One region of the Caballeronia jiangsuensis genome, then DNA from elsewhere that is predicted to be linked to it. Evidence: predicted binding sites of a transcription regulator. Region 1 holds the regulator's gene; the other holds the start of a gene.
The links. Region 1 encodes LexA, which represses DNA repair genes until DNA is damaged. Its sites were predicted from a motif close to ACTGTATNNNNATACAGT; they were not measured.
Positions count from the first base shown of each region.

Region 1 (15,473 bases):
TCTCGGTCTGATCCGTCAGGCGCAACGCGGCTTCGACATGGACTACTGCGTGCAGCTCGCGTTCGACAACATCAACGCGCCTGAACTCGAAGGCTATGGCGTGGACCACGTCGCTGTCGCCGAAGGCCTCGGCTGCAAGGCGCTGCGCGTGCACAAGCCGGAAGACATTGCACCCGCGCTGAAGCGTGCGCAGGCGCTGGCCGCCGAACATCAGGTGCCGGTCGTGGTCGAGATGATTCTCGAGCGCGTGACCAACATCGCGATGGGCACCGAGATCGACGCGATCAACGAGTTCGAAGAGCTCGCCGAAACCAAGGCCGATGCGCCGACCGCCGTCACGCCGCTCGACTGAAGCTTCGCCGCCGCGCGTTCGATCGAGCGAATGCGCGGCGAACATTCACTGACCGACCATCAGGAAAGAACAATGCCGAAATTTGCCGCGAATTTGACCATGCTGTTCAACGAAGTCCCGTTCCTCGACCGCTTTGCCGCGGCCGCGAACGCGGGTTTCAAGGCGGTCGAGTTCCTGTTCCCTTACGCGTTCTCGATCAGCGATATCCAGAAGCGCCTGAAGGACAACGACCTGCGGATCGTGCTGCACAACCTGCCCGCGGGCAACTGGGAAGCGGGCGAGCGCGGCATCGCCTGCCTGCCGGATCGCGTCGCGGAGTTCCGCGAAGGCGTGCCGCGCGCGATCGAATATGCGAAGGCGCTGAACGTGCCGCAACTGAACTGCCTCGTCGGCATTCCGACGGCGGGCGTATCGGCGGAACAGGCGCGCACGACGATCATCGAGAATCTGCGTTTTGCCGCGGAAGCGCTGAAGAAGGAAGGCATCAGGCTGCTGGTCGAGCCGTGCAATTCGTACGACATTCCGGGCTTCGCGCTGAACCGCTCGAAAGAAGGACTGGATGTGATCCGCGCGGTCGGCTCGGACAATCTGTTCCTGCAGTACGACATCTATCACATGCAGCGCATGGAAGGCGAACTCGCCGCGACGATCCGGAAGAACCTGCCGCAGATCGCGCATATCCAGCTCGCCGACAACCCTGGCCGCAACGAGCCGGGCACGGGCGAAATCAACTACGCGTATCTGTTCGGTCTGCTCGACGAGATCGGCTATCAAGGCTGGATCGGCTGCGAGTACAAGCCGCTCGACGGCACCGAAGCGGGCCTCGGCTGGCTTCAATCGATCGGCGGCGTGAAGCAAGGCGCAACCGCTTAAACCAGACACACAGGAGGAGCTCGAAGTATGGCAACGATCGGTTTCATCGGCCTCGGCATCATGGGCGCGCACATGGCGCGCAATCTCATCAAGGGCGGCCACAAGCTCGTCGTGAACGGCAAGTTTCCGGTGCCGGACGATATCCGCGCGCAAACGCAGGTCGTCGCGGATTCCTCGGCGGTCGCGCAGGAAAGCGAGGTCGTCATCACGATGGTGCCCGACACGCCCGATGTCGCCAATGTGCTGTTCGCCGATGACGGCGTCGCGAAGGGTCTCACGAAGGGCAAGCTCGTGATCGACATGAGCTCGATCGCTCCGCTGGAAACGCAGGAGTTCGCGAAGAAGATCAACGCGCTCGGCTGCGACTATCTCGACGCGCCGGTTTCCGGCGGCGAAGTCGGCGCGCGCGAAGCGACGCTCACGATCATGGTCGGCGGCCCCGAGAAGTCGTTCGAGATTGCGAAGCCGCTGTTCGAACTGATGGGCAAGAACATCTCGCTCATCGGCGACAACGGCGCGGGTCAGACCTGCAAGGTCGCGAACCAGATCATCGTCGCGCTGAACATCGAGGCGGTCGCGGAAGCGCTGCTGTTCGCGGCTCGTTCGGGCGCCGATCCGGAGCGCGTGCGTCGTGCGTTGATGGGCGGCTTCGCGTCGTCGCGCATTCTCGAAGTGCATGGCGAGCGCATGACGAAGCGCACGTTCAATCCGGGCTTCCGGATCGAGCTGCATCAGAAGGATTTGAACCTCGCGCTCGACGGCGCGCGCAAGATGGGCCTCGCCCTGCCCCACACGGCCAGCGCGCAGCAACTGTTCAGCGTGTGCGCCGCGAACGGCGGCAAGGCGTGGGATCACTCGGCGCTCGTGCGTGCGCTCGAAATCATGTCGAACTTCCAGGTGGCTGACGAGCCGGCGCAAGCCAAGGCTGCGTAAGCGGCACCTGAACCGTGGGGCGTCCCGCGTATGGGCACGCGGGACAAATGTCGCTCTGGGCTGAGGGCGACAAAGTGGGGTCCGAGAAGCGGCACCCGGTGATGCGCCGGGTAAGCCTTGGTCGGTCAGACGGTTTATCGTCGGGTGTCCGCGTCGGATTGCTTTTTTTGGTTTTCTGTGGATGGCCTGATTTCGTGTCGGTTTATTAGCACTGCCCCTGTGCGGGGCGGCAGTCACTTTCTTTGCTGCTGCAAAGAAAGTAACCAAAGAAACAGCTTCTCACCGCCCGAGGTCACACGCACGTTGGCCATGCTTGCCAGCCGTCGATGGCACTCGCCTAAGTGTCGCCCTCGAAGGACTTACCGGGCTTGGCTCGCGCACGGTCCGTCACATCGCACCACACCACAAACTGGTTCAGCACCAAATAGCTCCAGCCCGCTTCGCGGCCGATGGGTCAATCGGGTTTGCGTGCGCTTCTTCTTCGACGGTTTCCCTCGCATACCCAACGGCAGCGCGTAGCGCTGTGCCGAAGCTCTTTGGTGCTGAACCAGCGCGCTGAAACCTCTCGGGCGGCAGACCGTGCGCGAGCCAAGCCCGATTGGGCCTTCGAGGGCGACACTTAGGCGAGTGCCATGGGCGGCTGGCAAGCATGGCCAACGTGCGTGTGACCGCGGGCTTAAACGAGCTGCTTTCTTTGGTTACTTTCTTTGCAGCAGCAAAGAAAGTGACCCCCGCCCCGGGGAGGGGCGGTGCTAATAGACCGACAAGAAATCAGGCCATTCATGGAAGTCCAAGCAAACAAAAAAAAACCCCTAATAAACATCAAAAACGCGCTGCAAGTCATCAACTCCCGAAGCAAGAGCAAGCATCAACAAAACCCGCGCCTTATAAGGGTTAAGCGTCCCCGCACTGACGCTCCCGATGGCGTCATCATTCGCGGCGCCGTTGCGCATCACATGCCCCGCCCCCACGCGCGACGCGCGCACAACCGCGACGCCGTGCGAAACGGCATCGGCGAGCGCCTGCGTAAGCGTCGCATGCATCGAGCCATTGCCCGTCCCCGCAACAACAATCCCCCGCACTCCCGCCGCAACAAGCGCATCGACCATCACCCGCGATGCATCCGCGTAACTCGCGACGATCTCGACCATCGGCCATTGACCGGTCACGGAGAACTCGCTCGCGACGGTATGCGGCCGCACGACCATACGCTGAAACTCGACGCGCCCGTCCTGCACAAAACCGAGCACGCCGGTCTCGGGCGAGCGAAACGCATCGACGGCGTAAGTGCTCGTCTTGGTGACATCGCGCGCGCTGTGAATCTGGTTATTGACCGCGACGAGCACGCCCTTGCCCGCCGCATCCCTCGACGCCGCGACCGTCACCGCGTTCAGCAGATTGAGCGGGCCATCGGCGGACAGCGCAGTCGATGGGCGCATCGCCGCCGTCAGCACGACAGGCTTCGCGCTCTTCACCGTGAGATGCAGCAGATACGCGGTTTCTTCGAGCGTATCGGTGCCATGCGTGACGACCACGCCATCGATATCGTCCTGCGCGAGCAGTTCGTCGATGCGCGATGAGAGTGTGGCCCACAGCGCGGCGCTCATGTCCTTGCTGTCGATGCTCGCGATCTGCTCGGCGTGAATGCGCGCCACTGAACCGAGCGCCGGCACGGCATCGAGCAATTTGTCGACGCCGACGACGCCCGCCTTGTAGCCCGCCGTCTTCGATGCGTCACCGGCGGACCCGGCGATGGTGCCGCCCGTCGCCAGCACGGCGATGCGAGGGAGAGAGGAAGTATTCATGCCGGCGATTGTAAATCAGCCGGCATGCGGATCACGCCGTTTCGCGAAGCTGGGCCGCGATCTGCGCTTCTTCGAGCTGCGGCGCGAACATCTCGATCAATCGATACGCATACGCCCGCAAAAACGCGCCCTTTCTCAAGCCGACACGCGTCGTGCTGGCCTCGAACAGATGCTGCGTATCGAGCGCGACGAGCTCGGTGTCTCGCTTCGCGTCGTAGGCCATCGCCGCGACGATGCCGATGCCCATGCCGAGCTCGACATACGTCTTGATGACGTCGGCATCGATCGCGGTGAGCACGATATCGGGAATCGCGCCCGCGCTCGCGAACGCCTGGTCGACGTGCGAGCGGCCGGTGAAGTCCTGGTCGTAAGTGACGATCGGATATTCGGCGATCTGCTCGAGCGTGATGTTCTCGCGGCCGACGAGCGGATGACCCTTCGGCACGACGACCGTGTGATGCCACGAATAGCACGGAAACGTGACGATATCCGGATAACGGTCGAGCGCTTCGGTCGAGATGCCGATATCCGCCTCGCCATTGATGATCATCTGCGCGATCTGTTGCGGACTGCCCTGGCGCAGCGCGAGATGCACCTTCGGGAACACCTCGGTGAACTGGCGGATGACCTTCGGCAACGCGTAACGCGCCTGCGTGTGAGTCGTCGCGACGACGAGATGGCCGTTGTCCTGATCCGCGAACTGGCGCGCCACGCGCCGCAGGTTCTCCGCGTCGAGCAGCATGCGCTCGATCAGCTGATGCACCTCCTTGCCCGGCTCGGTGAGACCCGTGAGACGTTTGCCGCGGCGAATGAAGATATCGACGCCGAGCTCGTCCTCCAGATCCTTGATCTGTTTCGACACGCCCGACTGCGACGTGTAGAGCACGTTGGCGACCTCCGTCAGATTCATGTTCTGACGCACGGCCTCGCGCACGAAGCGCAATTGCTGGAAATTCATGTGAAACCTCTCCGCGATCCTTTTATGTTGTTATCTCATTGCGCCGGCGACGGCGCCGGAAAGACGCGCAGCGCGCGCGGCACGGCCGTCACGCCGTCGCCGACATCGAGCTTGAGCGCGCGCCATGCCTCGCGATCCAGTTCCGCCTCGATCACGCCGCCTGCGCTGCCTTCGAGCTCGACACGCACCGAGCCGCCGAGCGTCACGACGCGCCGCACGCCGACCACGATGCCGTCGCGATGCGTGCCGTCGGCGGGATACAGCGCGAGATCGTGCGGACGCACATACGCGAGCGCCCGGCCCCTGAAATGCGCCTCCGCGGCGATCGGGCTCGCGGCGCCATCGACGACAAAGCCGCCGGCATCGACATTGCCCTGCAGCCGGTTCGCCGCGCCGAGAAACTCGTACACGAACGACGTCTGCGGATGATCGTACACGTCTTGCGGACTGCCCACCTGCTCCACCCGCCCATGATTCATCACGACAATGCGGTCCGCCACTTCGAGCGCCTCTTCCTGGTCATGCGTGACGAAGAGCGTCGAGATATGCAGATCGTCGTGCAGGCGGCGCAGCCAGCTGCGCAGTTCCTTGCGCACCTTGGCATCGAGCGCGCCGAACGGCTCGTCGAGCAGGAGCACTTTCGGCTCGACGGCGAGCGCGCGAGCCAGCGCGATGCGCTGCCGCTGTCCGCCCGACAGTTCGGACGGAAAACGCTCGGCGAGCCAGTCGAGCTGCACGAGTTTCAGCAGTTCATGCACCTTCTCGCGGATCACGGCTTCGCTCGGACGCTCGCGGCGCGGCTTCACACGCAGGCCGAACGCGACGTTCTCGAACACCGTCATGTGCCTGAAGAGCGCGTAGTGCTGGAACACGAAGCCGACCTGCCGCTCGCGCGCGCCGACTGCCGCGACGTCTTCGCCATGCAGCACGACCTGGCCCGCATCGGCGAATTCGAGGCCCGCGATGACCCGCAGGAGCGTGGTCTTGCCGCAGCCCGAAGGCCCGAGCAGCGCGACGAGTTCGCCCGCAGGAAAATCGAGCGTGACGTTGTCGAGCGCGGTGAAATCGCCGAAGCGTTTTTGCAGATTGCGAACGTTGATGCTCATGATGTTGTCGGCCTCTTCAATTCTGTGCGGGTGTCCGGGTTTCGCTGATGGCTTGCGACATGCGCCGCTCCGCGAGGAGCTTGAGCGCGAGCGTCACGAGCGCGAGCAGCGCAAGCAGCGACGCCACCGCGAACGCGGCCGAGAAGTTGTATTCGTTGTAGAGAATTTCGACGTGCAGCGGCATCGTGTCGGTCTGGCCGCGGATATGGCCCGACACCACCGATACCGCGCCGAACTCGCCCATCGCGCGCGCGTTGCAGAGAATCACGCCGTAGAGCAGGCCCCACTTCACGTTGGGCAGCGTCACGCGCCTGAAGATCTGCCAGCCCGATGCGCCGAGCACGTGCGCCGCTTCCTCTTCGTCGTTGCCCTGCGCCTGCATCAGCGGAATCAGCTCGCGCGCGACGAACGGGAACGTCACGAAGATCGTCGCGAGCACGATGCCCGGCACGGCGAAGATGATCTGCACGTCATGCGCGGCGAGCCACGGACCGAACCAGCCTTGCGCGCCGAAAATCAGCACGTAGATGAGACCGGAGATCACGGGCGAAACCGAAAACGGCAAATCGATGAGCGTGGTCAGGAGCGCCTTGCCGCGAAAATCGAACTTGGCGATCGCCCACGAAGCGGCCAGCCCGAACACGACGTTCAGCGGCACGGCGATCGCCGCGGTGATCAGCGTGAGCTTGATCGCGGACCACGCATCGGGATCCTTCAGCGACTCGAAGTAATAGTCGATGCCCTTCGCGAACGCCTGCACGAACACCGCGACGAGCGGCACGACGAGAAAGAGCGCAAGAAACACGAGCGCGATGCCCGTCAGCAGCCAGCGCACGGCGCGCGGTTCGGTGACGGGATTGAGGCCGCTTGCGCGCACGCGTGCGGCGGCGTGCACCGGAAGCGCCTTGCTATCGGGCGTGCTCATACCTGACCTCCGCCCGGATGTCCGACATGCAGCGAAGGCCCGGCCGCGACGGCAGGCGCCGCGCCCGTCTTGCTCGTGCGCCGCTGGAGAAACCATTGCAGCGTGTTGATGAAGAGCAGCATCAGGAACGACACGCACAGCATCACGACGGCAAGCGCGGTCGCGCCGGCGTAGTCGTACTGTTCGAGCTTTGTGATGATGAGCAGCGACGTGATCTCGGATTTCATCGGCACATTGCCCGCGATGAAAATCACCGAGCCGTACTCGCCGAGCGCACGCGCGAACGCGAGCGCGAAACCGGTCAGGAGCGCGGGAAACACCGAAGGCAGCACGACGCGGCGAAACGTCAGCCAGCGCGTCGCGCCGAGGCACGCGGCGGCCTCTTCCTGCTCGCGCTCGAACTCTTCGAGCACCGGCTGCACCGTGCGCACGACGAACGGCAAGCCGATGAACGTCAGCGCGACGAGCACGCCGAGCGGCGTGAACGCGACCTTGATGCCGAGCGGCGCGAGATATTGCCCGATCCAGCCGTTGCCCGCATAGACCGCGGCGAGCGAGATGCCCGCGACGGAGGTCGGCAGCGCGAACGGCAAATCGACGATCGCATCGACGATGCGCTTGAACGGAAACGTGTAGCGCACGAGCACCCACGCGACGAGAAAGCCGAACACCGCGTTGATGAGCGCGCCGCCGAGCGCGGCACTGAACGTGAGCCGATAGGACGCGAGCACGCGCGGCGACGTGACCGCGCGCACGAACTGCGCCCAGTCGAGCGTCGCGGTCTTCGCGAAGGTGGCGGCAAGCGGAATCAGCACCACGAGGCTTAAGTACGCCACCGTGATGCCGAGCGTCAGGCCGAACCCGGGAAGCGCGCTCGGCTTCTTGAATGTGAGGGTCGTCATCCTTGATTGATCCTTTTCTTGCGCCGGGGTAGGGCGCGTCGCTGCTTCGGGCGCGCGGCGTCATTGACGCGCCGCGTCGCCCGCTCTTTCGCTTACTGCGGCTGATAGATCGAATCGAACACGCCGCCGTCCGCGAAATGCGTCTTCTGCGCCTTCGTCCAGCCGCCGAACGTGTCGTCGATGGTGTAGAGCTTCAGCTTCGGAAACTGCTTCGTGAGTTCAGCGGGCACCTTGTCCGAACGCGGCCGATAAAAATTGCGCGCGGCGATCTGCTGTCCTTCGTCGCTATATAGATACTTGAGATAGGCGTCGGCGAGCTTGCGCGTACCGTGCTTGTCGACGACCTTGTCGACCACCGCGACCGGCGGCTCCGCGAGAATGCTCACCGACGGCACCACGATCTCGAACTTGTCCGTGCCGAATTCCTTCACCGAGAGGAACGCCTCGTTCTCCCACGCGATCAGCACGTCGCCCTGGCCGCGCTGCACGAAGCTCGTCGTGGCGCCGCGCGCGCCGGAATCGAGCACGCCGGCGTTCTTGTAGAGCTTCGTCACGAAGTCCTTGGCGGTCTGGTCGTTGCCGCCCGGCTTGTGCTGCGCATACGCCCACGCCGCGAGATAGTTCCAGCGCGCGCCGCCCGAAGTCTTCGGATTCGGCGTGACGATCGACACGCCGGGCTTGGCCAGATCGTCCCAGTCCTTGATGTGCTTCGGATTGCCCTTGCGCACGAGGAACACGATCGTCGAGGTGTACGGCGACGCGTTGTCCGGCAGACGCTTCTGCCAGTCCGCGTTGACGAGTCCCTTGGACGCGAGCGCATCGATGTCGTAGGCGAGCGCGAGCGTGACGACATCGGCCTGCAGACCGTCGAGCACCGCGCGCGCCTGTCCGCCCGAGCCGCCGTGCGACTGCTTGAAAGTGACCGTTTCGCCCGTGTCGGCCTTCCACTTCTTCGCGAACGCCTGATTGAAGTCCTGATACAGCTCGCGGGTCGGGTCGTAGGAGACGTTCAGAAACGACGTCTGCGCAAACGCCGACGCAGCCAGCCCGACGCCCGCCGCCGTCAGCGCTGCCGCCGCGAGCACGCGCCGCGCGCCCTTGCCCAATCCCAGTTTGATGCTTTGCATTCCCCGTTCTCCGTCTTATCGAATTGACGGAATCAGTCTATCGAGGCGTCTATATGATTAGAAATAATCGTTATTCACTTTTTTATACGTAAAACTGCTAAGAAGCATATTCCTGGGTGGAAGAAGCGACGGCGGCGGCGAAACGCGTCCTCGGCTGCGGCGGGCGGACGAACTTAAAGTAAAGCTTGAAAAGCGCGAAATACTGTATAAAAATACAGTCAACTGTCCATCCATACAGTGCACCCAGGGGCCAGAGCCTGTGACAAAGACATCAAAACTTACCGCGCGGCAGCAGCAGGTCTTCGAACTGATCCAGCGCGCGATCGACCGCACGGGCTTTCCGCCGACGCGCGCCGAGATCGCGGCGGAACTCGGTTTCAGCTCGGCGAATTCGGCCGAGGAGCACTTGCGGGCGCTGGCGCGCAAGGGCGTGATCGAACTGGCGGCGGGCTCGTCGCGCGGCATCCGGCTGCTCGGCGACGCCTCGCGCATCGATCGCTCGGAGGAACTGCCGCATCAGTTCACGCTGCCGCATCAGAGCATCATGCAACTGTCGCTGCCGCTCGTCGGACGCGTCGCGGCAGGTAGCCCGATCCTCGCGCAGGAACACATCTCGCAGCATTACGCATGCGATCCCGCGCTCTTCTCCAGCAAGCCGGACTATCTGCTGAAAGTGCGCGGCCTGTCGATGCGCGACGCCGGCATTCTCGACGGCGATCTGCTCGCCGTGCAGAAGCGCACCGAGGCGAAGGACGGACAGATCGTCGTCGCGCGTCTGGGCGACGACGTCACGGTCAAACGCTGGAAGCGTCGTCCGGACGGGGTCGAGCTGATCGCCGAGAATCCGGACTACGAGAACATTTTCGTGCGCTCCGGCAGCGGCGATTTCGCGCTGGAAGGCATCGCGGTTGGCCTGATTCGTTCTGGCGAGTTCTGAAGTCTCCGCCCGGCAAGGGCGGGGAGCGAAAAGCGCGGGCAAATAGTTCGCTCATGTTCAGAAAGAGATAAGAATGGGACAAGAAATGTCCCATTGACATCGCAAGATAGCCTCACCAACCGCTTTAACGCTCAGTCGAGGCGGCTCAAACACAACAAGCATGACGGCCGCCGTGCGCGGTGCGCCGCGGTGCGTCCTATCGTCTGGAGAGTCATCATGGAACGTTTTGCCCGTCTGCTGCCCTTCCGTCAGTTTGGCCGCCTGCGCCATCTGCGCACGCTGATCGCATGCGGCACGCCGCACGCCGAAACCGCCCCCGACCTCTTCGACGACATGCCCGCGCTGCCCTCCCGGCAGCCGGCTTTCGCGCGCGTGTCGCTGAGCAGCACGGTGCACGCGGAGCCGGAACAGCGCGCGCCGGTGCGCGTCTATCGCGGGCAATCGCGCGTGATTCTGGTGGGCAAGATCGACGAAGTGTCGCGCATGATCGACCGTTGCATCGCGGAGGAAGACGCGGGGCTCGCCGGCGGCATCCTCGCCTGAATCGGGGCGGAACGTGAATTCACGGGATTTATCGCGCGCCGGCGTGGTCAATCCCGGATTCACGTTTTGCAAAGAGGCTTCGTCGTCGCATGTCCCGCACTACCCGCTCTGTCGCTACCGCGTTCGTTGTCCTGATTCTCGTCGCGGCGCTCGCTTTTATTTACGCGTCACCTTATATCGCGCTGAATCGCGTGAAGCGCGCAGCCGATGCCCGCGACGCGCAGACCGTCAACCAGTACGTCGATTTTCCCGCGCTGCGGGCGAGCCTCAAGGAACAGGTCGGCGCACTGCTCACGCGCCGCGTCGATATTCAAAAGAGCGGCAATCCGCTCGCAATCATCGGGGCGATGATCGGTGCGGCGCTCGTCGGTCCTCTCGTCGATTCATATGCGACACCGGACGGCGTCGCGGCGATTCTGAACGGCATTCCGCCGCGCGGCGATCCGGGCGAGCAACCGCCGCAAGCCGGAAACGGTGCATCGGCAACGCCGTCGAACGCGCCGGCCTCGGGCGTCACGGCCGCGCAGCAGGCGCCCAGGGAACCGCCACAGACCACCGCCGGTTATCGAAGCCTGAACACGTTCGTCGTCACCTATCAGCACGGCGCCGGAGATGCGCGTTACTCGGCGATCTTTCACCGCTACGGCCTCGTGTCATGGAAGCTCGTCGCGGTCGATCTCAATGGCTGACGATCAGGCGCCGGCTTCGGCCTTGACGGGCTTGGCCGCGTAAGCCGCTTCGTCTTCCGCTTCCGCCGATTCACCCGCCTGACACACGGCCACGAGAATGCTGCACTTCACGCGGTCGAGCAAGGGCGTGTTGCCCGCGCCCATCCACCAGCGCGCGAGACCATTGCGGCAACGATGCCCGACCACCACGAGATCGACCTGAAGGCTTTCGGCAAGCGCGGCGATCTCGTCGATCGGATGCCCGAACGCGAAATGTCCCTGCGCCTGAAGACCGCGTTCGCGGAGCCACTCGACGCCTTCCTGCAGAATGTCGCGCGCGGCCTCTTCGAAGCGTCCGCAGGCCATATCGGTTAGCAGTCCGGCGCTCTGCGCGATGCTCGAGCGCATATCCACCACCGCGAGGACGTGCGTCTCGGCATTCAGATCCAGCGCGAGATTCGCGCCTTGCCGCAATGCCTTGCGACCTTCTCTGGAGCCGTCATAGCAGAGCAGGATTTTTCGGTAGCTTTCCATCATGACCTCCCTGGCCAACTTGCCCTTCGCGCCCGCCCGACGCGACCCGAAGCGCGATTTACCCGCGGCGTTGCTTCATCATCGTGCGTCGCCCCTTGGGTGACAACGCTGGAAAACGCTTACCGACGCGAACATGCTAGCTCGCACCGTGCCAGAACTCCGAACACGCCGACGGACAAGCCTCTGGCACTTTCGGCCGGAACCGGTTCAGCGCCCGTCGCACAGGTTTGACACGCGCTCGCCGCACGCGGTTGCACGCCAGGCATCGCCTTGGTGCAATGGATTACACTAGCCCGCTGGATTTCCCCTACGCGATTTTCCTGCGGCACGAATGCATGACTGATCAAACATCACGCGAGTCCGATGAAAGCGGCGCGCCCGCCATCGAGTTCAGCGAAGTAAGGAAGCACTACGGTGAGCGCACCGTGGTCGATGGTCTGTCGTTCGATGTGCGGCCCGGCGAATGCTTCGGACTGCTCGGCCCGAACGGCGCGGGCAAGACGACGACGCTCAAGATGCTGCTCGGCATCACCTCGCCCGATAGCGGTGCGATCCGTCTTGTCGGCGAGCCGGTGCCCGCACGCGCCCGTTTCGCGCGCGAACGCGTGGGCGTCGTGCCGCAATTCGACAATCTCGATCCCGATTTCACGGTGCGCGAAAACCTGACTGTGTTCGGCCGCTACTTCGGTCTCACCGGCGCGCGCATGGATGCCCTCGTGCCTTCGCTGCTGGAGTTTGCGCGCCTCGAGAGCAAGGCCGATGCGCGCGTCGGCGAACTGTCGGGCGGCATGAAGCGGCGTCTCACGCTCGCGCGCGCGCTCGTCAACGATCCCGATGTTCTCGTGATGGACGAACCCACCACCGGACTCGATCCGCAAGCGCGGCATATGATCTGGGAGCGCCTGCGCTCGCTGCTCGCGCGCGGCAAGACCATCCTTCTGACGACGCATTTCATGGAAGAAGCCGAACGTCTTTGTGATCGCCTTTGTGTGATCGAGGAAGGCCGCAAGATTGCCGAGGGACGGCCGCGCGATCTCATCGAATCGGTGATCGGCTCGGATGTGATCGAGATCTATGGGCCCGATCCGCAGGCGCTCGCGGCGGAGCTCGAACCGTTCGTCGAGCGCATGGAAGTGAGCGGCGAAACGCTCTTTTGCTATGTCGACGATCCGCAGCCCGTGCATGCGCGCGTGAAAGGCCGCGCGGACGTGCGCTATCTGCATCGTCCGGCCAATCTCGAAGATGTTTTCCTGCGTCTCACGGGACGTGAGATGGTGGACTGAAACAATGGATACGCTCGAACCATCCCGTATCGGACGAAAACGCGAGTCGAAGCGCGCGGAAAATTTCACGCCGCTATCCAGCGCGCTGCCCGCCAATGCGACGCACTGGATGTCGGTCTGGCGGCGCAACTATCTCGTCTGGAAGAAGCTCGCGATCGCCTCGATGATCGGCAATCTCGCCGACCCGATGATCTATCTCTTCGGTCTGGGGCTGGGTCTCGGGCTGATGGTCGGGCATGTCGACGGCGTGTCGTATATCGCGTTTCTCGCGGCGGGCACGGCGGCATCGAGCGTGATGATGTCCGCGAGCTTCGAGGCGATGTACTCGGGCTTCTCGCGCATGCACGTGCAGCGCACGTGGGAAGCGATCATGCATACGCCGCTCACGCTCGGCGACATCGTGCTCGGCGAGATCGTATGGTCCGCGAGCAAGTCGGTGCTGTCGGGCGTGGCGATCATGATCGTCGCGGGCGCGCTCGGCTATGCGAGCTTTCCGTCGATGCTGATCGCGCTGCCCGTGATCGTGCTGACGGGACTCGCGTTCGCGAGCACGGCGATGGTCATCACCGCGCTCGCGCCGAGCTACGACTTCTTCATGTTCTATCAGACGCTCGCGCTCACGCCGATGCTGCTGCTCTCCGGCGTGTTCTTTCCGATCGCGCAACTGCCCGCGATCGCCCGGCACGTCACGCAGGTTCTGCCGCTCTTCCATGCGGTCGAGCTGATCCGCCCGGCGATGCTCGGCCGCCCGTTCGATGGCGCAGCGTTGCACGTGCTCGTGCTGACCGCCTATGCGGTCGTGCCGTTTTTCCTGTGCGCGTGGCTCTTCCGGCGACGCATGATGAAATGAAAAACGGCGATGGACCGCTGAAGTCCATCGCCGTGTTCACATCGTCGAAGAAAAAGAGCTACTTCACGGGAAACTCGTGATGCCCGCCGAAGCCGAAGCGCATCGCGGAAAGCATGCGCTCGGGGAACGACTCGGCATCGCGCGAGCGGAAGCGCGTGTAAAGCGCCGCCGACAGCACCTGGGCGGGCACCGCTTCCTCGATCGCCGCCTCGATGGTCCAGCGCCCTTCGCCGCTGTCCGCGACTTCCGTCGAGAAGCGTTCGAGCGTGCCGTCGCTGGCGAGCGCGCCCGCAGTAAGATCGAGCAGCCATGACGACACCACGCTGCCGCGCCGCCATACTTCGGCGATATCCGCGAGATCGAGCGTATAGCGTTCGCCTTCCGCGAGATCCTTCGACTCCTTGTGCCTCAGGATATGGAAGCCCTCGGCATACGCCTGCATCAGGCCATACTCGATGCCGTTGTGCACCATCTTCACGAAGTGCCCCGAGCCGACCGGCCCGCAGTGCATATAGCCGTTCTCGACGCGCGCATCGCGTCCTTCGCGGCCAGGTGTCTGCGGAATGTCGCCGCGTCCAGGCGCGAGTGTCGCGAGAATCGGATCGATCCGCCGCACGACCGCCTCGTCGCCGCCGATCATCATGCAGTAGCCGCGCTCCAGTCCCCAGATGCCGCCCGACGTGCCCACATCGACGTAATGGATACCCTTCTCGCGCAACTGCGCGGCGCGGCGGATATCGTCCTTGTAGAAGCTGTTGCCGCCGTCGATGATCACGTCATCCGCGCCGAGGATCTTGTGCAGATCGTTGAGCGTGTCTTCCGTGATCTTTCCCGCGGGCAGCATCAGCCAGACGACGCGCGGCGCACTTAGCTTCGCGACGAGATCGCCGAGATCCTTCGCGCCCGTCGCGCCTTCGCTCGCGAGCGCTTCGGTCGCTTGCGGATTGTGATCGTACGCGACGCACGTATGCCCGGCGCGCATCAGCCGCCGCCCGATGTTGCCGCCCATGCGCCCCAGTCCCACGATGCCGATCTGCATGATGATTCACTCCTTGCCGTTGGATTTCACGCGTTCGATCTGCTTCTTCGCGGCGTCGTAGACCGCTTCCGGCGTGAAGCCGAATTTCGTCTTCAGCGCTTTCAATGGCGCCGATGCGCCGAACGTGTGCATCACGATCTGCGATCCCAGGCGGCCGACATAGCGATCCCAGCCAAGCGTCGCGGCCTGCTCGACGCAGACGCGCGCATTCACGTCCGGCGGCAGCACCGAGTCCTTGTACGCCTGATCCTGCTTCTCGAAGATGTCCCACGACGGCATCGATACCACGCGCGCCGCGATGCCTTCGCCCTTCAGCTTCTCGTAGGCCTCGACGCACAGCGACACTTCGCTGCCGGTCGCGAGCAGAAGCACTTCGGGCTTCTTGCCGCTATCGGCGTCGGCGAGCACGTAGGCGCCGCGCTTCACCCCATCGGCCGATGCGTACTTCTTGCGATCGAAGGTCGGCAGCGCCTGACGCGTGAGCACGATGCACGAAGGCTCCTTCGAATGCGTCAGCGCGACGCGCCACACTTCGGCCACTTCGTTCGCGTCGGCGGGACGCAGCGTGCACAGGCCCGGCACGCCGCGCAGCGAAGCGAGCTGCTCGATCGGCTGGTGCGTCGGACCATCTTCGCCCA
Region 1 covers NZ_JAQQDB010000034.1:36,859-52,331, forward strand. The annotation lists gene gcl (glyoxylate carboligase) at 1-352, shown strand, start outside; gene hyi (hydroxypyruvate isomerase) at 425-1,225, shown strand; gene PQR08_RS28645 (2-hydroxy-3-oxopropionate reductase) at 1,253-2,158, shown strand; gene PQR08_RS28650 (asparaginase) at 2,971-3,963, opposite strand; gene PQR08_RS28655 (CysB family HTH-type transcriptional regulator) at 3,995-4,921, opposite strand; gene PQR08_RS28660 (sulfate/molybdate ABC transporter ATP-binding protein) at 4,957-6,027, opposite strand; gene cysW (sulfate ABC transporter permease subunit CysW) at 6,044-7,048, opposite strand; gene cysT (sulfate ABC transporter permease subunit CysT) at 6,949-7,854, opposite strand; gene PQR08_RS28675 (sulfate ABC transporter substrate-binding protein) at 7,947-8,981, opposite strand; gene lexA (transcriptional repressor LexA) at 9,241-9,918, shown strand; gene PQR08_RS28685 (hypothetical protein) at 10,135-10,461, shown strand; gene PQR08_RS28690 (DUF2939 domain-containing protein) at 10,551-11,150, shown strand; gene PQR08_RS28695 (universal stress protein) at 11,154-11,663, opposite strand; gene nodI (nodulation factor ABC transporter ATP-binding protein NodI) at 11,999-12,946, shown strand; gene PQR08_RS28705 (ABC transporter permease) at 12,951-13,796, shown strand; gene gnd (phosphogluconate dehydrogenase (NAD(+)-dependent, decarboxylating)) at 13,855-14,835, opposite strand; gene tkt (transketolase) at 14,842-15,473, opposite strand, start outside.

Region 2 (15,473 bases), on a different contig from region 1:
CCTACGGGATGGATCTCAGGCCCGGCGATTCATGGGCGATTCTGATCGCGCTGCTGATCGGGATGCTCGCGGCGATCGTGCCGCGCGTATTGAGCGGGCCGGCGGAGCATCCGGCCTTGCTGCCGGCGCTCGCGTCCGAGCCGGCTTACGGGCGTCACGTGATATCGCCCGCAACCGCGATGGGCTTGCAGGCGGCGTGCGGCGCGCTCGTCGTCGTGGTGCTGAATCGCGCATTCGGGCTGGCGGAATCGGCGTGGGCGATCACGGCTTGCGTGTACGTCGTCGCGACATCGGCGGTCGGGACGGCGGAGCGCGTGCGGCGGCGCATCTACGGGACGCTCGTCGGGGTGCCGATCGGGATCGTGTGTTTGCCGCTCGCGGAGCACTGGCCGCTCGTGGTGTGGGCGCTGTCCGCGTTCGCGATGATCGTCTATGCGATGGCGTTGCCGGAGCGGTATGACATCGCGTGCGGGGCGTTCGCTTTCGTGCTCATCGTGACGATGGCCGCGAGTGGCGTGCATTCGGTGGAATTGCTGACGGCGCGGGCTTGGGAGACGCTTCTTGGCGGGGCGCTGGGGCTGGTTGCGTCGAGGGTTATCTTTCCGTTGCGGGTGGTGAGGGAGTGAGGGGGTAGGCGTTGTCCCTATACGGGGCAGCAGTCACTTTCTATCAGCTGATTGCCGAGATGCCCACCTTGGAACTTGACCTCGGCTATCCGATCGCCTTGATAACCGGCTTGACGCGAGGATCGTTGCAGAGTCGATCGCAACCGCCTTCGCATATCGGATACAGAGTTACTCCAAGCTGATGAATGTCCAGATTCCCGCTCGAATCGTGAGCTTCCTCTTCACTTAGAACGTGCGGCTCGATCCAGAAATTCTCTTCTCGTATGCCAAGCTGAGACAGATAGGTTTTGAGATTCTCTCCTCGTTTTTTCACAAGTTCTTCCGGATTTCTCTCGTGAACGTATGCCGCAGGTTGCACGACGCCTCGAATTTGCGTGTCCGGCCATGTACGAGCCTCGATAACCATCTCGGCGATTTTCACCCGGTCCGAATTTGGGATTTCTACCGAATTGAGGGGAATCTTGCTTTCCATGAATTCCAGAACCTGGCAACTTATCGCGCTGCCCGAAAACAGCAAAAGAGCAAGAAAGAGACTGGCTGATTTAGCGGTTAGTATTCTCATGAGACTTGGCTAGTTTGCAATATAGCAAGCGATATTGTCGGCGTTATTTATCGTTTGATCTGGCCTTCTTTGAGCCCAGATCGACAGTCCTGTGCCGGACCCATACATGGCATCAGCGGAATCAAATGTATCGATATAGTGCGTACATTCGTGAATGAGTGTTTTTAGTTTCGAGTCCTTGGTTGAGTTCGTATCCGGTAAGGTGCAGAAGCTCGGATAAATGGCAACGACCCGCTTTGATGAGTCGGGTTTGCAAACCGATGCGGCGACGTTCGGATCTACCGGGGCCGGGGTGCATGACAGATAAATGTTTAGATCGTCATCGAATCTGACGATCTTGTGCGGCTGAAGCTCTTTCAATGCGACCTGTAGTCGGGGGAGCCCATGAAGCAGGATTTGACGAGTGTCTTCATCAGCTTTGCCAAACCATGTTTGAACGCGTTCGCGCTCACGTGTCCAAACCGTGGCAAGCCCGATCATTCGAAGATCGATTAACCTCACGGCTTCGTCACGAAGCTTCATCACAAGTGCGCGGAACTCGGCATTGCTCATATTCGAACATATACGTGCGGTGTTGACATACACATCCACCGAGGAATCTTCGACGATATTGGTCATTGATGCGTGGACAGGAAAAAACTCTCTGGTCATTACTCGGCGTCTCCGATTTCCACGATGATTCGTTGCGCCGCATTGGTCTTGATGCGTAGCATCCTGCCCGCTGCATCGGTAACGCCTTCCACCATTGTCCCGCCGTCGCTAGTTAATCGATAAGACACGTTAGCAAGTGGCTCGCCGCTCGCGCGGTCGCGAAGCACGTACGCTTCATCGAAGACGGATACGAGCGACGCCGCCATTGCAGTCCCGCCGCTCGCCGTCGTGCGAGAACCGACTATTCCAAGTGTCTCGGCCAGATCGTCGTGCCATGCTTCTCCCGCGAGTCTTGCGAAGATACGCGGATGGTCCGGGCAGCCACAAATCACGACGTCGTTCTCCAGCGCGATTTCGCTTGCCCCTATGGTCATGCGACGTGGTCCGCCTTCCTTGGCGATATAACCGGTTGTCTTGCAGACTGGGCAATAGGCGGCGCCATTGATAAGCGCGGCCTGATGCCCTGCGCCCAACGTGAACATCATCCCCTTGTAATCGCAAATTTCCCCGTCGTTACTGAGCTTGTCACCGACAACCGCAATTCGGCGCATCATGATCTGCCTCGGCGACATGTTTCGTTGTGCTTTGTTAATGTCACGTATCTCAACTCCGCCATATTGATCTGGATAACTAACGTATCTGATTTAAAGGCGGGGCGAAACAGGAAGACGTTACTTTTTGTCGGCGAAATTGCGCAAAGTTGACGCTTCCTGGATTCAAGCGGTGTACGAGCAGGTACCGCCCCTCAACGTTCCGCCACCTTCTCCAACAACCGATCCAGCACCTCGAAATCCACCGGTTTCACCAGATGCGCATCGAACCCCGCCTGCGCGGAGCGCTCCTTGTCGCCCTCCTGCCCGAACCCCGTCATCGCGACCACCGTCGCACGCCCGACGAGCCGTTGCGAGCGCAGCGTCCGCAGCACCGCATACCCATCCATATCCGGCAACGCCAGGTCGAGCAGAATCAGCTCCGGCGGAAAATGCCGGACGACATCGACGCCTTCCTTGCCGTGATACGCGATGCGCACGTCATGCCCCTTCATCTGCAGCAACATCGCGAGGCTGTCGGCTGAATCGCGGTTGTCGTCGATGACCACGATGCGCAGACCATCGCCCACGGCCTGCGTCGCATTCTGCGCGAGCACGCGATGCGGCCGCGGCGCATCGTCGTCGGAAGCGTAGGGCAGGCGCACCGTGAACGTGCTGCCCTGATTCGGCCCGCCGCTCGACGCGCTGATCGAGCCGCCATGCATCTCGACGATAGACCGGCACAGCGTAAGCCCGATACCGAGCCCCGCCTCGCCGGGATTCAGATAGTGATCTTCCTGCACGAAGAGATCGAAGATGGACGTGAGTCCCTTCTGCGAAATGCCGCGCCCCTTGTCGATCACCTTCAGCAAGAGCGCGCTCGTCTCGCACTCGATTTCAACGATGATCGTGCTCGCTCGCGGCGAGAACTTCGACGCGTTGTTCAACAGGTTCTGCACCACCTGCACGAGCCGCGTGCTGTCGCCCACGACATGCACCGGCGTCTGCGGCAGCTTCGTGACGACGCGCTGCGCGCGCTCGTCGGTGAAAGGATGCACGAGCTCGATGCTGCGCGCGACGATATCGCTCACATCCACGCGCGCCATGCGCAGATCGATCTTGCCCGTGGTGATGCGGCCCATGTCGAGCAGATCGTCGACGAGCCTGCCGAGATGCGATGTCTGCCTGTCGATGATGTCGCGGCACGCGGCGACGCGCTGCGGCATGTCCGCTTCCATCTGCATCACGCCGATGGCATTGCGCACCGGCGCGAGCGGATTGCGCAACTCGTGCGCGAGCGTCGCGAGAAACTCGCTGATGCGCCGCGACGACACTTCGAGCTGTTCGAGGCGCTTGCGCTCGCTCATGTCGCGCGTGACCTTCGCGAAGCCGCGCAGCACGCGATGCTCGTCGTACACCGCCGTGATGATCACGTTCGCCCAGAAGAGCGAGCCGTCCTTGCGCACGCGCCAGCCTTCGTTTTCCACGCGTCCCGTGCGAATCGCGGTCTGCAGTTCGATCTCGGGGATGTTGGCCGCGAGATCCTCGGGGCAATAGAACGTCGAGAAGTGCTTGCCGAGAATCTCCGACGGCTGATAGCCCTTGATGCGCATCGCGCCCGTGTTCCAGCTCGCGATATGGCCGCCCGGATCGAGCATGAAGATCGCATAGTCGCTCACGCTTTCCACGAGCAGGCGAAAGCGCTCCTCCGACAGACGCAGCTTATCCTCCTCGGCACGCTTCGCAGTGAGATCGCGCGTGCACTTCGCGTAACCGATGATCTCGCCCTTCGTATTGCGTGCCGCAGTAATGACCACGTTCGCCCAGAACAGCGTGCCGTCCTTGCGCACGCGCCAGCCTTCATCCTCGAAGCGGCCGGTCGCGTACGCCTGCTTCAGCTCGTAATCGGGCCAGCCGCGCGCCACCGCTTCCGCCGGATAGAAGCGCGACAGATGCTGGCCGATGATCTCGTGCGCCTCATAACCCTTGATCTTGCGCGCGCCCTTGTTCCAGCTCGTGATGCGGCCGCTCAGGTCGAGCATGAAAATCGCGCAGTCTTCGATCGCATCGACGAGCGCGTGATACTGCGAGTCGCTCAGCGCGTGCTCGATCGAAGCCGGGCCTGCGACGCCGAGCTCCGGGACGGCTGATCTCGATCTGGTCATGGTTAGGGTCGTCAGCGCAGCGGTGAAGTGATGGATCGCGGTTCGGCCTGGCTGACGCACGAGGGTGGACGTCTGCTGGACAAAGCCGTCCACACAGTTTACCCGCTGATGGCGTCGCGCACCGATACCTTTGTAACAAGCGGTCGCCAGTGGCGCCGTCACGGAAACGTCCCTTGACAGTGCGCGGCGTGGTTTATAGCTTTAATCATTTCATATCCGAAAGAGAGCCTCGCTCATCCGTCGGATTGCCCGCTCGACGCATCCAGCGAACTCCCGTCTGTCGTGCACCGCATCGACGTCTGCAAACGGAGGCTCTCATGGACCGTCGCCGCTTCCTCTCGCTGTCCACGTTCTATACCGTCGCGGCCGCCACCGGCACGCTCGCGGCCTGCCATTCCGGCGATCACGACGACGGCGGCAATCCTGGAAGCGGCGGTTCCACGCCGCCGCCGGCGGGCGCGTTCGCGTTCCCGCAAGGCGTCGCGAGCGGCGATCCGCGTGACGTCTCGGCGGTATTCTGGACCCGTTGCGTCGCGAACGGGAGCAACGCGGCGGCATCGCCGTCACCCGTCGCGCTGACGCTGCAAGTGTCCGCGCAGCAAAACTTCGCGCAGCTCGTCGCCAGCGTGCCGTTGAGCGCCGTGACGGATTACGACTTCACGGTGCGAACCAAGGTCACGGGCCTCACCGCGAAGACGACGTACTACTACCGTTTCGTCGCGGGCAGCGACGTCAGCGTAACGGGCACGACGCGCACCGCGCCCGCCGCGAACGAAGCGATCCCGCAACTGCGCTTCGCATGGTTCGTGTGCCAGAACTGGAGCGCGAATCACTGGCAGGCGATGTCGCTCCTGGCCGCGGAAACCGATCTCGACTTCGTCGTGCATCTCGGCGATTACATCTACGAGGCGGGCTTTGCCGCGCAACCCGGCACCGTGGAGCCCGCGCATCCGGCGATCACGCTGCCGAGCGGCGGCACCTACGCGAATACGCTCGACGACTACCGCACGCTGTATCGCACGTACCGGGGCGACGCGCGCCTGCAGAACGTGCATGCGCGTTTTCCGGTCATCGCGATCTGGGACGATCACGAGTTCTCCGACGACTGCTGGCAGGATCATCAGACCTACACGAACGCGAACCTGCAACAGACCGCGCGCCGCCGCAATGCGAATCAGGCGTGGGCGGAGTATCTGCCCGTCGACTGGGGCGACGTGTCGTTCGATCTCAACAACGCGGCCTACGACAACATCCGCATCTATCGCGACTTCCACTTCGGCTCGCTGATGCATCTCGTGATGACCGACGAGCGGCTTTATCGCGACGATCACGTCGTCAGCGAAGCGGCGATCGCGCAGGCGCTCGGGCACGATCCGGTCAACGGCAACGATCTCGTCGGCTCGCGCTATTTCGTGCCGCAGCCAGTGCTCGCGCAGTTCGAGGCAGCCGATACGCAGCGGCTCGGACGCGTGCCGTCGATCTTCGGTCCCGCGCAGACGCAATGGTGGAAGGACACGCTGAAGGCATCCACGTCCATATGGAAAGTGTGGGGCAACGAAGTGATGATGAACCGCCTGTGGCTCGATCTCACGTCGATCGCGCCGGTGCCCGACAACGTCGTGTTCGTGCTCGACTGCGATGCGTGGGACGGCTATCCGTCGCACAAGGCGGATCTGATGTCGTTCGTGAAGACGCAGAACATCACGAACCTTGTCGCGATCACGGGCGATCTGCACGCGTTCCAGGCGGGCATCGTGCGCGACGTGCCCGATCCCGCGAAGGGCACGCCGGTGATGATCGATCTGATGTCGGCGGGCATCAGCAGCCAGCCCTTCTTCGAGGACGTGAAGACGTATTCGGCGGGCATGCCGCTCGCTTCGCTGATCAGTTCTTCCGCGCTGTTCGACAGCTTCATCCGCCAGAACAATCCGGACATGCTGTACGCGGATCACGATGGCATCGGCTATGCATCGGCGACGGTCACGCCTACGCAGTTCATCGCGATCTTCAACAAGGTGAAGTTCCTCAACGCCGACGGCACCGCGCCGCAGAGTCCGCTGCAAAAGCGCACGCGACTGACGATCAATGCGGGTGCGGTATCCGTCGCCGTCGAGGACAACATCTGAATACGCAACGCGCTCCATACATAAGGCATCGATCCATCCATTCCTATCCTTGCTTTTGAGGGGATTTCAACGCCTGTCCGCGCACGTAGACTGCGTGGACATTTCAGAAGGTCGTTTGCTGGCAGGCAGTGCAATGAGGCCGATTGAAGTGACCATGTGAAACCCTCAGGAGCACTATCATGACCGGCAATCTCAAAGGCATCATCTTCGTCGCGGCGCTCGCGGGCGCTTCCTATGCAATGGCGAGCGGCTATGGACCCGCGCCGTACTACTCGCCGATGGACGGCGCGCCCATGTCGCAGCAAGGCATGAACATGCAGACCATCGCGCAGGACGCGCAGCAAAGCAACGATGCGAGCGTCGATAAATCGAAGCAGGACACCCCCCTAATGCAAGCGCAGGACTGAGTGCGATTGCATGACTTCGCGTCCTGCCGGTCACGCCGGCGGGACGCGCTCGTGGGTCGAGCCTGTGGCAGGCAGTGTGAATGGGCCCATGAAGTGAATCTTGGAAACCCTCGGGAGCACTACCATGACAGGAAGACTCATCGGCATCGTCCTCGTTGCGGCGCTGATCGCCGGATGCTATGCGCTTGCGCGCGGCCACGGCCCCATGACGTACTACATGGACGACAACGCGCTGTTGTCGCGCTATCTCGCCGATACGGAAACGCTGGCGAGCGACAGCCAGCCAGCAAGCGCGAGCGTCGCAACGGTGAAGCACGAAAGCCCGCTGCTTCAGTCGCAGGACTGAAGACGCTCAGCGCTCGCCGAGCAGCGTGCGCAACATGCGTTCGGGATTCGCGAGAAACGCGCGCGTCACCTTGAAGTGCTCGGTGTCTTCATAGGCGACGCGCTCGATGCCGTTCGCGGTGAACTGATAGATCCACGCGTCGGGGTAAGCCATGAGAATCGGCGAATGCGTGGCGATGATGAACTGCGAATCGTCGTTGACGAGATCGTGAATGCGCGCGAGTGCGGCGAGCTGGCGTTGCGGCGACAGCGCGGCCTCGGGTTCGTCGAGCAGATAAAGCCCTTGTCCGCCGAAGCGCTCCATCAACAGCGTGAGAAACGACTCGCCGTGCGATTGCTCGTGCAGCGACTTGCCGCCGTATGACGAAATGATAGGCGGGCCGAAGCCGGGTTCGTCGTCGAGCTGTTCGATTTCCGTCGCCACGTTGAAGAAGCTTTCCGCGCGCAGAAAGAAGCCATCGCGCGGCCGTTTGAATCCCTTAGCGATGCGCAGATATTCATGCAGCGGCGCATGCGACGCGCGCGTGCCGAAGCGAAAGTTCTTCGTGCCGCCCTCGGGATTGAAGCCCATCGAGGCAGCGATCGCCTCCAGCAGCGTCGATTTGCCCGAGCCGTTTTCGCCGACGAGAAACGTGACCTTCCGATGCGGCTCCAGAGTGTCGAGCGCGCGCACGGCGGGCAGCGAAAACGGATAGGCGTCGAACGGAGGCGCCTTGTCGCGCAGCAGCGTGATGCGGCTGATGAACTGGGTCGAGAGCATCGCCGCGCGTCTAGTGGAAGGCTTGATTCGCGGCGTTTTTCGCGGCATTCGACGCGCCGTCCGCGCCGACTTTCTCGACCGTTTCCTTCGCGCGTCCGATCTCGATCTTCGGCATGAACAGCATCGCGACGACGGTGCCGAGCGCGGTCACGAACATCGCCGTGAACGTCAGATGCAGCGAGTGATGCAGCACGAGACGGATCTCGTTGTTGGCCGTAAAGTCGCCGGGCACGGACGAAAGCAGTTGCTTCAACTGATCCGCGTGCACGGGCGGCAGTCCGTCCGTATGGATGAGGCCGTAGTTCTGCACCGCGCCGAACACGGCCGCGCCGAGCGTGTTGCCGAGATTGCGCGAGAACAGGTTCGATGCGGTCGCGCTGCCGCGTTCGTGCGGCTGCACGATTTCCTGAATCAGGATGAGACACGACACGCTCGTGATGCCCATGCCGAAGCCCAGCACCGCCGAGCCGACGCCCGCCCAGACCGGGCTCGATTGCGGACCGAGCAGCACGAACGGCAGCGCGCCGAGCGGAATGAACACCGGGCCGATCATCAGGAGACGCCGCAACCCGATGCGGCTGAACGAGCGCGACGTGAAGGTCGCGCCGCTCGGCCAGCCGATCATCATCATCGTGAGCGCGAGGCCCGCTTCCACCGGCGTGCGATGCATCACGCCCTGCACGTACATCGGCAGGAACGTGGTGAGGCCCATCATCGCCATGCCGGCGAGCAGGGTCGCGACGTTGCTCGCCGCGATCGGCCGATGCGACCACAGGCCGAACGAGATCATCGGATCGGCGGCGCGGCGCTCCTGAACCACGAAGCACACGCTGGCGAGCACCAGCACGGCGATCTCGGTGGCCACGCGTGCATTGCCCGCGTGGCCGGCATCGGTGAGCGTCATCATCAGCGCGGCGACGGCCGTCGTGAAGAAGAATGCGCCCGCGAAGTCGATCGCCGGGCGGCCGTGGCGCTTTTCCTCGTGAAGGAACAGGATGAAGAGCAGGGCGGCCAGAATGCCGATCGGCACGTTGATCCAGAAAATCCACGCCCACGAGAACTGGCGGATCAGAAGGCCGCCGACCATCGGGCCGAGCACGGCGGACACGGCCCAGACGCTCGCGAGATAGCCCTGCACCTTGCCGCGCTCGCGCGCCGGATAGAGATCGCCGACCACCGTCAGCGCGACCGGCAGGATCGCCCCCGCGCCGACGCCCTGGATCAGCCGGAACACGATCATCGCGGGCATCGACCAGGCGAAACCCGCGAGCACCGAACCGATCAGAAAGATCGCGATGCCCGCGAGGATCGCCGGCTTGCGGCCGTACAGGTCCGCGAGCTTGCCGAACACCACCGTGAGCGCCGTCTGCGTGAGCAGGAACGACGAGAACACCCAGCTATAGAGATTGAGGCCGCCGAGCTGCGTCGCGATTTGCGGCATCGCAGTCGAGACGATGGTGGCTTCGATCGCGACCATGGCCATCGAGGCCATGACCGCTGCAATGACGAGGGGACGAACGGTTTTTCTGGTCTGTGACATGCGGTGATGGAATGGCATATCGCGCGCCGCGCGGATCGAAGAACGATGCGCGCAAGCGGGCCATGCTCGAAAGATGGAGATGCGGCGGCGACGCTCAGGCTTGCGGAATCCTTGCAGCCGAAGCAATGTCGCCGATGAATAAGCGCCGGATGCAATGTTATCCCGCCACGGGAATCGCTGCTCGACGAAGCGCGCGGCGCGCTCATTCAACGCTAATTCTTCGCGCTTACGCTTCTTTACGTGGACGGGCGGCGCGCTTCCCCGGCACTTCGCGGCCCGCTCCACGTTTCTCGACTCTCCTCAGCCCCTGGCGTCGGCCGTCATCGGACCGACGCCTTTTTTCTTCTGCGCGCTCAAGACGCAACGGTCACGCACATGTCGTCTTTCAGACCGAAATCTCCGGCAATGTCGCCTAAAATCGAACGGACTGTTGAATCGCCCCGTTCCTTTCCGAAGCGGCGGACCCGAATGATCAAATCACTGAAGAATCAACTCGTCGTCGCGCTCGGGCTGCTCGTGAGCGTGATCGGCGTCGTGCAGGGCGTGAGTTCGTATCAGTTGAGCCAGACCGGCATGAGCGCGCTGCTCGACATGCGGCTCGAACAGGTGGCGGCCCGTCTGCGCGAGGGACTCGCCGAAAGCCTGCCGAAGAATCCCTCACGCGGCACGCAGGACGAGCGCGACGTGGTCGCCGTCGTGTGGAAGCCCGGCGAGGATGTGCCGTTCCGCACCACCGACCCGTCGCTGCATTTTCCGCGTGACGCGCAGCCGGGCTTTTCCGGCGTCGACGTCAACGACGAGCACTGGCGCATCTTCACGCGCCAGGAGCCGACCATGACGATTCAGGTCGCGCAACGTTCGTCCGTGCGCCGCGAGATCACGCAGGAAGCCGCGACGCAAACGCTCTGGCCGATCGCCGTCCTGCTGCCGCTCGTGTGGATCGCGGTCGCGCTCATCGTGCGGCGCTCGCTGCGTCAGCTGAACGAACTCGGCGCGGAGGTGCAGGCCATCGACATGGGTCATCTGCAACCGCTGCCGACGGTCGGCGTGCCCACGGAGATCGAGCCTTTCATCCATTCGATCAACACGATGATCGAGCGCCTCGCGACATCGATCGAAAAGGAGCGCAAGTTCATCGCCGACGCCGCGCACGAGCTGCGCACGCCGCTCACCGCGCTTCAGCTTCAGGCCGACAATCTCGCGCCGCATATCGTCGCCGGCAATCAGGAGCGCTTTCAGGAACTGCGCAAGGGCATCGCGCGCAGCGGCAAGCTCATCGCGCAACTGTTGCGGCTCGCGCGCGCCGATGCGCCGGTGAACGGCGCGCCGCTTGCACGCGTGGATCTCTCGGAAGTGGTGACCGACGCCGTCGCCGACGTGCTGCCGATCGCCATCGCGCGCGGTATGGACATCGGCGCGGAGGAAATGGTGAATGCGCACGTGCGCGCGGTGGAGACGGACATCGGCATGGCGGTGAAGAATCTCGTGTCGAACGCGGTGCGCTATACGCCGGACGGCGGCACCATCGACCTGCGCATGCGGCGTGACGGCGACATGGTGTGGATCGATGTGGTCGATGACGGCCCGGGCATCGACGAAGCACTGCTGCCGCGCGTGTTCGACCGCTTCTTCCGTGCGAACCCGGACGTGGAGGGCAGCGGCCTCGGCCTGTCCATCGTGACGGCGATCGCCGCGCGCTACGGCGGCGACGTCACGCTCAAAAATCGCGCCGACGGGCACTCGGGCATCGTCGCTTCGATCGGCTTTCCTGTCGAGGAAGTCAGCGAGAACGCCGCCGTGCCGGCATTAAACACATAAGGATTTGCGCGCGCTTTTGCGCCGATTACAATGCATTCGCTGCGTGGCGCGAAGTGATCGTCATCGATCGGAAAAGAATCGAAAAGACCGGTCGTGCGTTTCATATCCTTCGGCCGCATTCCGGGCGCGTGGCGCGCGCCATTCTCGCGACGCGCGAGGTGGAACATGCGAATTCTCCTGATCGAAGACGACGTGCAGATCGGCACGAGCCTCATGCGTGCGCTCAAGGACGCGGACTACGCCGTCGACTGGGTCCGCGACGGCAACGCGGGCCGCGAGGCGCTCGACGCCGCCGAATACACCGTGGTGCTGCTCGATCTCGGCCTGCCGGGCATGACGGGCATCGAGTTGTTGCGGCAGGCGCGCACGGCCGGCAATGCGACGCCGGTGCTGATCCTCACCGCGCGCGACGATGTCGACACACGCGTTCAGGGCCTCGATCTCGGCGCCGACGACTATCTGCTCAAGCCCTTCAACATGCCCGAACTGCTCGCGCGCATCCGCGCGGTGCTGCGGCGCAAGGCGGGCTACGCGGTCTCGCGCCTTGGCGACGATTCCATCTGCCTCAATCTCGATCAGCGCACGCTCACTTGCGGCGAGACTTCGGGCGTGCTCTCCGCGCGTGAATTCGCGCTGATGCACGCGCTGCTGGAACGCCCGGGCACGATCTTCTCGCGCGATCAACTGGAAGACCGCCTTTACGGCTGGGGCAAGGAAGTGGAGAGCAACGCGGTCGACGTGCTGATCCATTCGGTGCGCAAGAAGTTCGGCGCGGGCGTGATCCGCAATGTGCGCGGCCTCGGCTGGACCGTGATGCTCGGGCAGGCGGGCCGTGAGGAAGCCAAGTAGCGCACGTTGCATGAGCGGCGCGGCTCATGGCTGATCGTGATGTCGCCCGAGCGCGCCGCAGAAGTACATGCTGTAGTCGTGATCCTGCGTTTCGACCTGGCGCATGCGGCGTTCGAGATCGGCGAGATCGTTCGACGACGCGAGATAGGCATCGCGGAGATCGTCCGTCGTGCGGATGGAGAAGAGGGTGTCGATGGACTGCGAAAGACGTTCAAACATGATGTGCTCCCGTCGTTGAAAGAAGGCCGGTAAGAGTGGGGCCGACGGAAAGCAGGTTATGCCCCGCGAATTAGAAAGGAATGAGAGCCCGGTCGAGCGTCTTCTCATGCGCGAATCCGCTCTTCGCATGACGAAGCGTTCGCCAACGCACCGTGAATCGGATCGCACTGCGGGCAGGCACTGCCGCGCCGCACCATCCCGTGCTATCGTGCTTTTATAGGGGTGACGTGCGGGTTTCCATGCGAGACGCCGTGCGTGATTCGCGTTCGTCGATCGTCTCTCGTGAAGGCCGCCATGAACGATGTGTCTCGTATCCTCAGTGCCCGCGACCGCGTCGAGTTGCTCTGCTGGCTCACGTGCGGCAGTCTCGGCGCGTATTACCTGAACGGCGACTGGCCGGCCGCCTCGTTTCACGTGCAGGCCGCGCACAAATGGCTCGACCGGCATCAGCGGCTCGCCGACTGGCTCACGGTCGCGAAGCTCGCCGCCATCGCACGCGAGATCGCCACGCAGCATTGCGCCATGCTCGAAGCGGACTGGGCGCGCGAAGCCGTCGAGGAAATCCTCGACAGTGAAGACCTCAACTATCAATCGGATGTCGTGCGGCAGGTGTTCGACGATTGCCGCCGCGCACTGGCTGAAAAGCGCACGCCGGAATGAGCCGGCAATCGCACGCACTGGCAGGCTCTAGCGCGAATTACTGTATGGATGTACAGTAAGCCATTTTTATTGCCTGGCGGCACTGCCTCAGCATGTTCGGTGCGTTCGTTCCTGTCGATTTCGCTTTGAGCGCGTCTCGCCGCGCGGCGACACTCTGATCGCCGCGATGGACACGCCGTCTCCCGCAAACGCACCCGCACCGCGCCGCATCGCGCATCTCGACATGGATGCGTTCTTCGCGTCGGTCGAACTCCTGCGCTATCCGGAACTGCGCGGCATGCCGGTCGTGGTCGGCGGCGGCCGCAGCGCCACGCCGGAAACGCTTGCCGACGGCTCGCGCCGATTCAGGCGTCTGCGCGACTACGCGGGGCGCGGCGTCGTGACCACGTCCACTTACGAGGCGCGCAAGTTCGGCGTCTTTTCCGCGATGGGCATGATGAAGGCCGCCCAGCTCGCGCCCGACGCGATCCTCCTGCCGACCGATTTCGAGTCGTATCGCCATTACTCGCGGCTGTTCAAGGCGGCTGTCGCGACGTTCACGACGCAGATCGAGAATCGCGGCATCGACGAGATTTATATCGACGTCAGCGATCTCCCCGGTGAGCCGGCCGATATCGGCCAGCGGATGAAGGACGCCGTGCACGACGCGACCGGCCTTACGTGCTCGATCTGCATCGCGCCGAACAAGCTGCTCGCGAAGATAGGCTCCGAGCTCGACAAGCCGGACGGCCTCACCATCCTCACCATGGACGACCTGCCCACGCGCATCTGGCCGCTCGCCGCGCGCAAGGTGAACGGCATCGGCCCGAAGGCGAGCGAAAAGCTCGCGGCGCTCGGCATCGTGACCGTGGGCGATATCGCCGCCGCCGATCCCGGATTCCTGCAAACGCACTTCGGCGGCACGTATGCCGCGTGGCTCGCGCGCATCGCGCAGGGCCAGGACGAGCGGCCCGTGGTCGTGAGCTCGACGCCCAAGTCGATGAGCCGCGAGACCACGTTCGAGCGCGACTTCCATCCGAAACAGGATCGCGCGACGCTCTCGGCGGAGTTCACGGGTCTGTGCACGCGCGTCGCCGAAGATTTGCAGCGCAAAGGCTATGTCGGGCGCACGGTGGGCATCAAGCTGCGCTTCGACGATTTCCGCACCGTGACGCGCGATCTGACCGTGCCCGTCGCGACCGCCGATCCCGTCGAGATTCGCCGCGCCGCGACCGAGTGCCTGAAGCGCATCGTGCTCGATCGCCGGATCAGGCTGCTCGGCGTGCGCGTCAGTGCGCTCGCAGGGCGCGATGAAAGCGGTTTCGTCGAGCCGGTGCAGGTCGAATTGCCGTTCGACGCCGGCAGCGACTGAGCAGATCGGCGTGTCGTATCGCTTCTGACAAGGCTTTATCGCACCGGCGCATAACGAAAGCTCGCATCCTTCGTTGCCGGCTGAATCGCCGCGCGTTAGATTGATAGCTTCCCCGAAGTTATCGATTCGACCGTGACGATTCAGACTGCTCCCGCTTCACTTGCCATATCCGGCGAAGCCGCCGATCAAACCATCGAGATTCGCAAATTCGACGCGCCGCTCGGCGCCGAAGTGATCGGGCTCGATCTGTCGAAGCCCTTGTCGAATGCCGATTTCGCGCGCATTCACCGCGCGCATCTGGATCATCACGTGCTGGTGTTTCGCGATCAGCGCATCACGCCCGACGAGCAGGTCGCGTTCAGCAAGCGCTTCGGCCCCTTGCAGATTCACGTGCTTCATCAGTTCGGGCTCGCGGGGCATCCGGAAGTGCTGATCGTCTCGAACATCGTCGAGAACGGCAAGCCGATCGGCCTCGGCGATGCGGGCCATTTCTGGCATTCGGATCTCTCATACAAAGAGAAGCCCAGTCTCGGCTCGCTGCTGCATGCGCAGGAATTACCCGCGCTCGGCGGCGACACGCTCTTCGCGAATCAGCATCTCGCGTGGGACGCGCTGCCTGCGCATCTGCGCGATGCGATCGAAGGCCGTTCGGCCGAGCACACCTATCTCGCCAAATACGCCGAGCTGCAACAGCGCAGTCCGTGGCGGCCCAATCTTTCGGCGGAGCAGATCGCGCAGGTCAAGCCGGTCACGCATCCGATCGTGCGCACGCATCCGGAAACCGGAGGCCGCGCGCTCTTCGTCAGCGAGCATTTCACGACGCGCGTGATCGGCGTGCCCGAAGACGAAAGCCGCGCCCTGCTC
Region 2 covers NZ_JAQQDB010000020.1:38,464-53,936, reverse strand. The annotation lists gene PQR08_RS21520 (FUSC family protein) at 1-626, shown strand, start outside; gene PQR08_RS21515 (hypothetical protein) at 712-1,098, opposite strand; gene PQR08_RS21510 (M35 family metalloendopeptidase) at 1,198-1,839, opposite strand; gene PQR08_RS21505 (PAAR domain-containing protein) at 1,839-2,393, opposite strand; gene PQR08_RS21500 (PAS domain-containing hybrid sensor histidine kinase/response regulator) at 2,585-4,534, opposite strand; gene PQR08_RS21495 (alkaline phosphatase D family protein) at 4,852-6,660, shown strand; gene PQR08_RS21490 (hypothetical protein) at 6,840-7,067, shown strand; gene PQR08_RS21485 (hypothetical protein) at 7,192-7,413, shown strand; gene PQR08_RS21480 (AAA family ATPase) at 7,420-8,172, opposite strand; gene PQR08_RS21475 (MDR family MFS transporter) at 8,183-9,712, opposite strand; gene PQR08_RS21470 (ATP-binding protein) at 10,181-11,530, shown strand; gene PQR08_RS21465 (response regulator transcription factor) at 11,696-12,379, shown strand; gene PQR08_RS21460 (DUF3563 family protein) at 12,404-12,598, opposite strand; gene PQR08_RS21455 (hypothetical protein) at 12,893-13,258, shown strand; gene dinB (DNA polymerase IV) at 13,425-14,609, shown strand; gene PQR08_RS21445 (TauD/TfdA dioxygenase family protein) at 14,742-15,473, shown strand, end outside.
Region 2: a site for LexA is predicted at 13,298-13,315, ahead of dinB (DNA polymerase IV). Genes of this name have one in related genera too.